DNA from 2 places in the Bacillus sp. NPDC094077 genome. Region 2 is predicted to be linked to the other one. Evidence: riboswitches for the same ligand, from Rfam matches in the RefSeq annotation. Region 2 holds a riboswitch; the other holds the start of a gene.
The links. A riboswitch is a leader RNA that binds a small molecule or an ion and turns the genes downstream of it on or off. The one in region 2 is predicted to bind FMN.
Positions count from the first base shown of each region.

Region 1 (4,745 bases), on a different contig from region 2:
TTAAAAGTTGAATTCCATTTACCAAAGTGGCCTTTATTACCTTTAGCAAACACTTTTTTAAAAGTTCGTGACGGTTATACAATTCGTGAAGTTTCACCAATCGATTGTATAAAAAATATTAACAATCCCGTTCTCTTTATTCATAGTAAAGATGACGATTATATTTTAGCTGATATGACTAAAGCACTATTTGAAGCAAAGGAAAATAATAAACAACTTTATATTGCAGAACACGGTGCACACGCTTGCTCTTATAACGAAAATAAAGAAGAGTATGAAGCAGCCGTCGATCAATTTTTAAACACATATGTGAAAGAAACAAAAAACAGGCTTGCATAAGCCTGTTTTTTTATTGCGCTAACACGTCTGTAACTTGTTCCATATTTTCGGAAATCCATTGTACCGCATCATCTAGCGTTGGAAATTCTGTCGTTTGAAATGTTACCTCATCTTGAAGTAACCAAACATCCTTCGATTCTTGTCCTACACCGGCAATGGACCAGTGCAATAAACTATATGGATGATTATCATTCAAAAATGATGCCCACGTGCGCTCATTTGCAATATTTCGTAATGTACGTAATTGTTTATCCATCTTTCGTCACCTTACTCTAGTCAGTTATAAAAACCATTATAACACCCTCTTCTTCTCTAAACAAAGTACTCTTTTTATATTGTCAAGTCCCCTTCCTGAATATATGATGAAATTAAGCGTTTGGGAAGGAGGGATAACGTTGGCAAAAGTACAAATTAAAGTAAATGATAATGGCTCTTTTCGCGTTACAGGGGACGTGGAATTAGTCGACTCACAAGGGAATGTATTCCCAGCAAAACCGGCATTTTCTTTATGCCGTTGTGGCTTATCAAAAAATATGCCTTATTGCGATGCTTCGCATAAAGGTAAATTCGAATCTGTTGTTAGAGCAACAGATTCTGAATAATTTTGTATGTGACATGCACATTTTTTTGTGCATGTTTTTTCTTTTGATTAACTTTCCTACATCCCTTTTCCTTACAACATTTCTAACACTTTTTTCCTCATTCAAATCCACGTATATTTTCACACAATTCTTCACATTCGAATATTTTTACTAGCCTTTTTTCTTTTTTGTGCTATAATTTGAGCAAACAGCATCCTTCGGGGTCGGGTGAAATTCCCAACCGGCGGTGATGAAGTGCAAACTTCTAAGTCCGTGACCCGTTTTCAACTCGAAAACGGTGGATCTAGTGAAATTCTAGGGCCGACAGTATAGTCTGGATGGGAGAAGGATATGTTTCTAGTTTTTTATATAGTGAATACACTTTTATTTCAGTATGCATATTTTTAAAAATTCGTTTTGAATCTTTATATATGTTTAGTTTTCTATACTCATTTTTTATACTGAAATAAAAAAGAGACAACTAGCGTTTAAAAAATTTGATATCTTTGCTAGGTTTTTTCCTTATGCAAAAATATGAATCTTCGTTAGGTTTCTTTCCTATGCTTTTGTATTCGAACTATATGTCTAGAAATCACGTCTCCCAAACCCCAAGGATATTAAATCCTTGGGGTTTTTTGATTTTTTTAGGAGAGGTGAAGAGAATGACAGATCAAGAATATATGAGGATTGCCTTGCAATTAGCAGAAGGTACATCAGGACAAACAAGTCCAAATCCTATGGTTGGTGCTGTTGTTGTAAAAGATGGAAACATCGTCGGTATGGGGGCTCATTTACGCGCTGGTGAAGAACACGCAGAAGTTCACGCACTTCATATGGCTGGTGAAAAAGCAAAACATGCTACTGTTTATGTAACACTTGAACCGTGTAGCCATTTTGGAAAAACACCACCTTGCTGTGATTTGCTCATCGAAAAAGGAGTCAAACGGGTTGTAATTGCTACCCTTGATTGCAATCCTCTCGTTTCTGGTAATGGAAAAAGGAGATTAGAAGAAGCTGGCATCGAAGTAACTACCGGTATTCTTGAGGCAAAAGCCACTTTATTAAATCGTTTCTTTTTTCACTATATGAAAACGAAACACCCATTTGTAACAATAAAAACAGCGATGAGCCTAGATGGCAAAACAGCAACTGCAACTGGTGAAAGTAAGTGGATTACAGGTGAAGAAGCACGAGCTGATGTTCACCAATATCGCCATACACACGATGCGATTCTTGTTGGAGTGAATACAGTTATTGCTGATAATCCACACTTAACAACAAGAATTACAAATGGAGGGAAACATCCAATTCGCGTTATTTTAGATACCCATTTAAAAACGCCACCATTTTCTCATGTCATAACAGATGGTTTAGCACCGACATGGATTATTGTCGGTAGGGATGTAGATAAAGAGAAAATAGCTTCTTATGAATCTGAAAATATAGCTATATTCCAAATGAAAACGAAACAAATTGAAATCCAAGATGTTTTAAACCTACTCGGTGAAAAACAAATCCTTTCTCTTTTCGTGGAAGGTGGTCAAACAGTTCATGCAAGTTTCTTACAAACAAACAATTTCAATGAAATTGTAACCTATATAAGTCCGAAATTAATTGGTGGGAAAGATGCTCCTACTTTATTTGGAGGAAATGGTTTTTCAAAATTACAAGATGCGCTTTCCTTAAAAATTCAAGAGATGAAACAAATTGGCGATGATATAAAAATCGTTGCGAATGCCCGAAATGAGGTGCCCGAATGTTTACAGGAATTGTAGAAGAATTAGGAACGATAGCAAACATGCAACAAAGCGGAGAAGCGATGAAGTTAACTGTCCATGCAAACAAAATTTTATCCGATGTGAAGTTAGGTGATAGTATCGCGGTGAATGGCATTTGCTTAACCGTAACTAGTTATACAACTACTTCATTCACAGTTGATGCAATGCCTGAAACGATGCAATCAACATCACTTCGTATGCTTAAACCACATTCTAAAGTAAATTTAGAGCGGGCAATGTCTGCAAACGGACGATTCGGTGGACATTTCGTTACAGGACACATCGACGGTATCGGGACGATTTTAACTAAAAAACAACACTACAATGCCATCTATTACAAAATAGCAATTTCTGATGAATTGCTACGCTACTGTTTGCATAAAGGATCCGTTGCTGTTGATGGAACGAGTTTAACGATATTTGATATAGACGAATCTTCCATAACAATTTCACTCATCCCGCACACAGTAAGCGAATCTGTCATCGGAGAAAAGAATGCCGAAGATATCGTAAACATTGAGTGTGACATGATCGGTAAATATATCGAACGCTTTATCTCTAAACCCGTCAAACGAACAAGTTCAATGACCGAAAGTTTTTTACAAGAAAACGGATTTCTATAAGGGGGAAACATAATGTTTCATCGTATTGAAGAAGCTCTAGAAGATTTAAAACAAGGAAAAGTCGTTATCGTATGTGATGATGAAAACCGAGAAAATGAAGGCGATTTTATTGCTTTAGCAGAGTATATTACACCAGAAACGATTAACTTTATGATTACTCACGGTCGTGGTCTCGTATGTGTTCCAATTACAGAACACCATGCAGAACGTCTACAATTAGAACCAATGGTATCTCATAATACAGACTCACATCATACTGCATTTACAGTAAGCATTGATCATGTTTCTACAACAACAGGGATTAGCGCTCACGAACGTGCAACTACGATACAAGAATTATTAAATCCCGTATCAAAAGGTGCTGATTTCAATCGCCCTGGACATATCTTTCCATTAATTGCGAAAGAAGGCGGTGTACTGCGCCGTGCGGGTCATACAGAAGCTGCTGTCGATTTAGCCAAACTTTGCGGAGCTGAGCCAGCTGGAGTTATTTGCGAGATTATAAATGAGGACGGTACGATGGCACGTGTACCTGATTTACTACAGTGCGCAAAACAATTCGATATAAAAATGATTACGATAGAAGATTTAATTGCTTATCGCCGTCATCATGAAACACTTGTGACGAGAGAAGTGGAAATTACATTACCTACAGATTTCGGTACTTTCCATGCAATTGGCTATTCTAATTCACTGGATACAAAAGAACATATCGCGCTCGTAAAAGGTGATATTTCAACAGGAGAACCGATACTTGTACGTGTTCATTCTGAATGCTTAACAGGAGATGTATTCGGTTCATGCCGCTGTGATTGCGGACCACAGCTTCATGCTGCACTTGCTCAAATTGAACGTGAAGGAAAAGGCGTTCTTCTTTATATGAGACAAGAAGGACGAGGCATTGGGCTTCTTAATAAGCTTCGCGCTTATAAATTACAAGAAGAAGGATTCGATACTGTAGAAGCAAATGAAAAACTCGGCTTCCCTGCTGATCTTCGTGATTACGGTATCGGCGCTCAAATATTAAAAGATTTAGGCTTACAAAATTTAAGATTATTAACGAATAATCCAAGAAAAATTGCGGGCTTACAAGGTTACGATTTAGAGGTCACTGAGCGTGTACCTTTGCAAATGCCAGCAAAAGAAGAGAATAAAACGTATTTACAAACGAAAGTAAATAAATTAGGACATTTATTAAACTTATCCCGCATTAACGGGCAGTAAAACTCCCACCTCAAAATTCGGCTGGAGCAAAGAAGTTAGGTGGGAGATTAACTGCCCGTAAACGCCCGATTAGTTCACTTTATAATTAAAGGAGAGATTTATTATGGTATTCGAAGGTCATTTAGTTGGTACAGGATTAAAAGTTGGAGTTGTTGTTGGACGTTTTAATGAATTTATTACGAGCAAGTTACTTGGTGGCG
Region 1 covers NZ_JBNNUF010000001.1:629,760-634,504, forward strand. Annotated here, with positions in the region: gene ACQKNR_RS03190 (alpha/beta hydrolase) at 1-339, shown strand, start outside; gene ACQKNR_RS03195 (YqkC family protein) at 350-595, opposite strand; gene ACQKNR_RS03200 (CDGSH iron-sulfur domain-containing protein) at 699-941, shown strand; FMN riboswitch at 1,131-1,274, shown strand; gene ribD (bifunctional diaminohydroxyphosphoribosylaminopyrimidine deaminase/5-amino-6-(5-phosphoribosylamino)uracil reductase RibD) at 1,583-2,695, shown strand; gene ribE (riboflavin synthase) at 2,677-3,321, shown strand; gene ribBA (bifunctional 3,4-dihydroxy-2-butanone 4-phosphate synthase/GTP cyclohydrolase II) at 3,334-4,545, shown strand; gene ribH (6,7-dimethyl-8-ribityllumazine synthase) at 4,649-4,745, shown strand, end outside.
Region 1: linked by a shared signal. The riboswitch ahead of ribD (bifunctional diaminohydroxyphosphoribosylaminopyrimidine deaminase/5-amino-6-(5-phosphoribosylamino)uracil reductase RibD) and the one ahead of ACQKNR_RS10980 (ECF transporter S component) in region 2 are both predicted to bind FMN.

Region 2 (4,745 bases):
AGTATACATGCTCCGTAGCATTCTTTAAATTTAAACTCTCTGCTATATCTCGCAGTACACTTTTTGTCGCCGTAGCCGTTAACGCCAGTACTGTAGGAGATCCGATATTCTCAATGACTACATTTAGTTTTTTATAATCTGGTCTAAAATCATAACCCCATTGCGAAATACAATGAGCCTCATCCACAACAAATAATGAAATATGAATTTTCTTCAATTCTCTTATTAACAATTCCGACTGCAACATCTCGGGTGAAACAAAAATAAATTTATATGAAGCTAATTTTTTCATTGCTTCTCTTTTTTCATTTAATGTCCGAAAACTATTAAATGCTATCACTCGGTTTTTCACAACATACTTTAGTTGTGTCACCTGGTCTTCCATCAAAGATAATAATGGTGATACAACAAGCACTGTCCCTTCTTGCATTAAACCTGGAAGTTGATAGCACATAGATTTCCCTCTTCCAGTCGGTAGCATCGCTATAACATCTTTTCCTTCCAATAAATCTGTAATAACCCCTTTTTGACCTAGACGAAATTCAGAATATCCAAACCACTTATACAAATATTCCTCAAGTTTCATTTATACCCTCCATCCGTGCTAATACAAGACGGACTTCAAAATAAGAGATATCTTCTCCTACCGCTTGTTTCAACACACGCAACTTACGTGTTTGTAATGCTTCAATTACTTTTGTTACGTTTTCTATTTTTTCCTTTTCCATAAACATCTCGATAGAAAACTCTTTTTCTCGTAAAGCAATTTCAACAAAATGATCTTCTATCGTTGCAACCTTTAAATTTCTAATTGTCGCTATTTCTTCTAAAGAACGCCCTTGTCTCCAAAAATTATATGTTTTTTTCGTTGATAAACTAAACAATTCAGCTCTCTCATTTGGATAAGATATAATTTCAGCTAATAGTGGAAATTCATTTTCTTTATCGCGAACTTCTTGTATAAAGAAGTGAATTGTCCCCCAAAACAAAAAATACACTCGAAATATATCTTGTTTCGTAATTTCTGCTAATTGTTGCAATGTACAACCGATACGTTCATAACCCGTTAGTCGATATGTTACAATCGTTGCTTCTATTGAATTACTTTTTTCTAAAAGATTATGTATTTCTCTCCATAACCTTCTCGCCAATTCACTTCTCCTATACGGAACTCCCGTGAGAAAATGTTTCACCCACACCATTATTTCTGTATCTTGTTGAATGGGGATAAATTTCGTATTATTCTGTTGTAAATTAGATATAGTTTGAATAATTAATGCTAATCTTCTCCAAAATGTTTCACCTAATTCACCATAGTGCAAACCATGTAAATGCGTTGGAAAAGCATAAACTTCCTCCCATTTATGTAACTGCGTTTTACCTACATGTGTTAACACATATGTATTTTCATGTATTTCTTGAATAAAATCTACTTGCAACAACTTTGCAACTTCACGATCATAGTCCGTTCTATTTAACGATTTATATATTCCGAATAAAAAAGAAATCCGGAACATATTTCCATCTTGTAACGTTTGCGAAGAACGTTTTCCTTTTAATAAATAATAAATAGAAGAAACGGTCCTTTCACCATTCAATTGTTTTAAACAATACAATAAAGTATATTGTATTTGCATTACCGCTTCCACCTTCCAATTTAACTTCATTCCTTTTTCAGTATGATTACACCGTCTACTGTTACTCATTAAACTTATCATATTCGCACCATATGCTTGTATATATTCTATTGTACCAAACGAAATAACATTTACGTATTTTGAAAATCTTATGACATAATTAAAAAATAAGTTGACACTCTAATTGATAAGGATTATCATTATAATTTTATGTTGAAAAGTTTTAAAAACCGTTTTACAATAAGGTTATAATTTTTATGGCGAGCTTTTCACATACATATTATCAGGAGGGAAAAAAGATGGCAAAATATACAATCGTTGATAAAGATACTTGTATTGCATGTGGTGCTTGTGGCGCTGCTGCCCCAGACATTTATGACTATGATGATGAGGGTATTGCATTTGTAACATTAGACGATAACCAAGGTATCGTTGAAATTCCAGATGTATTAATTGAAGATATGATGGATGCATTCGAAGGTTGTCCAACTGACTCAATTAAAGTTGCTGACGAATCATTTGACGGCGATGCTTTAAAATTCGAATAGTCTTTTATTAACTTCAAAAAACGCCCCTCATATTAATGAGGGGCGTTTTTTGTTTTCTATTTTCAATCTACTAAATAAAACCATTAGTAGTTCCATACTACTAATGGTTTTATTTTATATTTTATGCATTTTTCATTTTTGCAAACACCCATACTTTCAGGCGTGAGAATAACGCTACAAATACAATTGTTACTACAATTCCTTTAATCAAATTAAACGGTAAGATTGCCGTTATAACAGTCGTTTTTATAGCCTCACTAGACATAGCTGGTGAATTTAAAAACCAAGTGTAAGCTGGGAATATGATGATGTAGTTTAATACACTCATAATTAGCGCCATTGTAATTGTCCCTAGCATTAATCCTGTCGTTAAACTCTTTACAGTACGATACTTTCTAAATAAGAAAGCTGCTGGTCCAATAAATAAACATCCTGCAATAAAGTTTGCAATTTCTCCAACTGGCACTCCTGTTAAACTTCCTTGAATCCCGTAATATAAAATATTCTTTATCCCCTCTACAATTACCCCCGCCATTGGTCCGAAAATAATTGCAGCAATTAGAGCTGGCACATCACTAAAATCAATTTTTAAAAATGGCGGAAGCCCTGGGAACGGGAAATCCAACATCATCAGTAAATATGCAATACTACTTAGCATCGCTACACTCACCATCTGCACTACACTGTTTTTTTGTTTCATCCTTCTCTCTCCTTTTCCATCGATCATCTCATGGAAAGTGGAAAGGTTCTGCTATGCCTATTTTTTCATAGAACGAAAAAACCCTTTGTGTTTTACACAAAGGGAGAATTTAAGGCACACCAAACAGACATTCAAATTCATATCTTTTTTGAACGCTTGAACCTCCATCTTCTCCCATCCAGACTATACTGTCGGCTTTGGAATCACACCAAATCCTGCCTTAACGGCTCGCGGGCTTAGAACGAAATCATAAATAGTTCATCACCGCCGGTCGGGATTTTCACCCTGCCCCGAAGATAGACCGATATTCTATTTTCCCCTTCATTATACAACAACCTAATAACATTGTGAACTAAAAAATTGTAACTTATTAAAAATTAGTTATTTATTTTCAGTAATCAATTAAACCGAAAAATTTTACAATACAATCCATATTTTTATTATTCGGTATTTCTCTTATGAATTCCCTAGCCATATATAACTAAAAATGATAAGATGTTGAATTGTTAAGATAAGAACATTTTCTGAGTTATGGAGGAAATGTCATGAAGAAAGATAAAAGACACTCTATTCGAGAAGCAATGAAAAAAAACTTAAGAAAAGAATACTTTTACTTAAAAAAAGAATTACTTTTCTACTGTCCAATCGATTTAGGCACATTCTCAAGCGAGACATACTATGCCGTTTTCGATGAAGATGGCATCAGTATTTATCAGTATGATAAAAAAACAGAAAGTAAATTAAAATTGTGTGAGCGTCATCCATGGAAGAGTTGGAATAAAGTAAAGGTTGATCACTATTTGACAACTTCTCAATTTATTTTTCAAGGTGAGCGAAACTGGATATTATCCCTTTTCCAAAAAGGAAAGGAAGCTCAAAAAATTATCGAAGAGCATACATCTTTACAAACAGAAGTTGTTTCCCGTTCTTTCTTAAACAAACTTCCTGGTTTCCGTTCTAATACACCGTTGAATAAATACATCGGTAGCATTTGCTACACTGCACTTATTGCATTTTTATTAAAATGGATGATTCCATTTCAAGCACCACAAATTGCCCTGTACTCTATTTCAATTGGATGTATGCTTCTTGGCTTACTTTGTCTGACAATTGGTTTAATTGAACCGACTATTGTACTGTTTCGTACAAAGGAGAAAACAAGAACAAAAGTCTTTTACTTATATAGCTACTTAGCTATTTCTGGATTTATATGTGTCTTTATTTTTTGGTAAAAGAAACCGTCCCAAAATAAATTTTGGGACGGTTTTCTGTTAGGTATAGATCGCTCTTGTTATATCGATATATCTCAATTTGTATCGATACAATTTCATTTACTATTGCAATCTTTACTAGGAAGAAAATAAATTTATTCAAAGGTTATACTTTTGGGGCGGTTCCTTTACTTAACGTATAATTGTTGATTTGGATAAATGCGCTCTTGCTGCAATCCATTTTTTTCTTTAATTTCCTTAAGTGTCATACTAAATTTCCGTGCAATACTAACTAAAGTATCCCCTTTTTGTACGACATATAATGATGAAGAAACAACTTCATTTCTTTGTTCATTTAAAACAAGCAATGGATTCATCGCGTTCTTTTTCGCCATCGTCCATCTTCCTTGATGAAGTTCTAAATGTAAATGTGCACCTCGCGATTCTCCTGTGTTTCCTACTTCTCCAATTTTTTCTCCTTTTGAAATATAGTCCCCTTGAACTACATATCTCTTATTTAAATGCGCATACACAGCCTCATATTCTCCATGCTTAATAAATACAACGTTTCCATAACTATTTGAATAATAAGATTTTGTCACCTTACCATCTTGAATAGCTGCCACAGGCGCTCCGATCGGTGCCGCTA
Region 2 covers NZ_JBNNUF010000003.1:436,036-440,780, reverse strand. Annotated here, with positions in the region: gene recQ (ATP-dependent DNA helicase RecQ) at 1-586, opposite strand, end outside; gene ACQKNR_RS10990 (helix-turn-helix domain-containing protein) at 576-1,637, opposite strand; gene ACQKNR_RS10985 (ferredoxin) at 1,937-2,185, shown strand; gene ACQKNR_RS10980 (ECF transporter S component) at 2,307-2,885, opposite strand; FMN riboswitch at 3,048-3,187, opposite strand; gene ACQKNR_RS10975 (hypothetical protein) at 3,431-4,117, shown strand; gene ACQKNR_RS10970 (peptidoglycan DD-metalloendopeptidase family protein) at 4,285-4,745, opposite strand, start outside.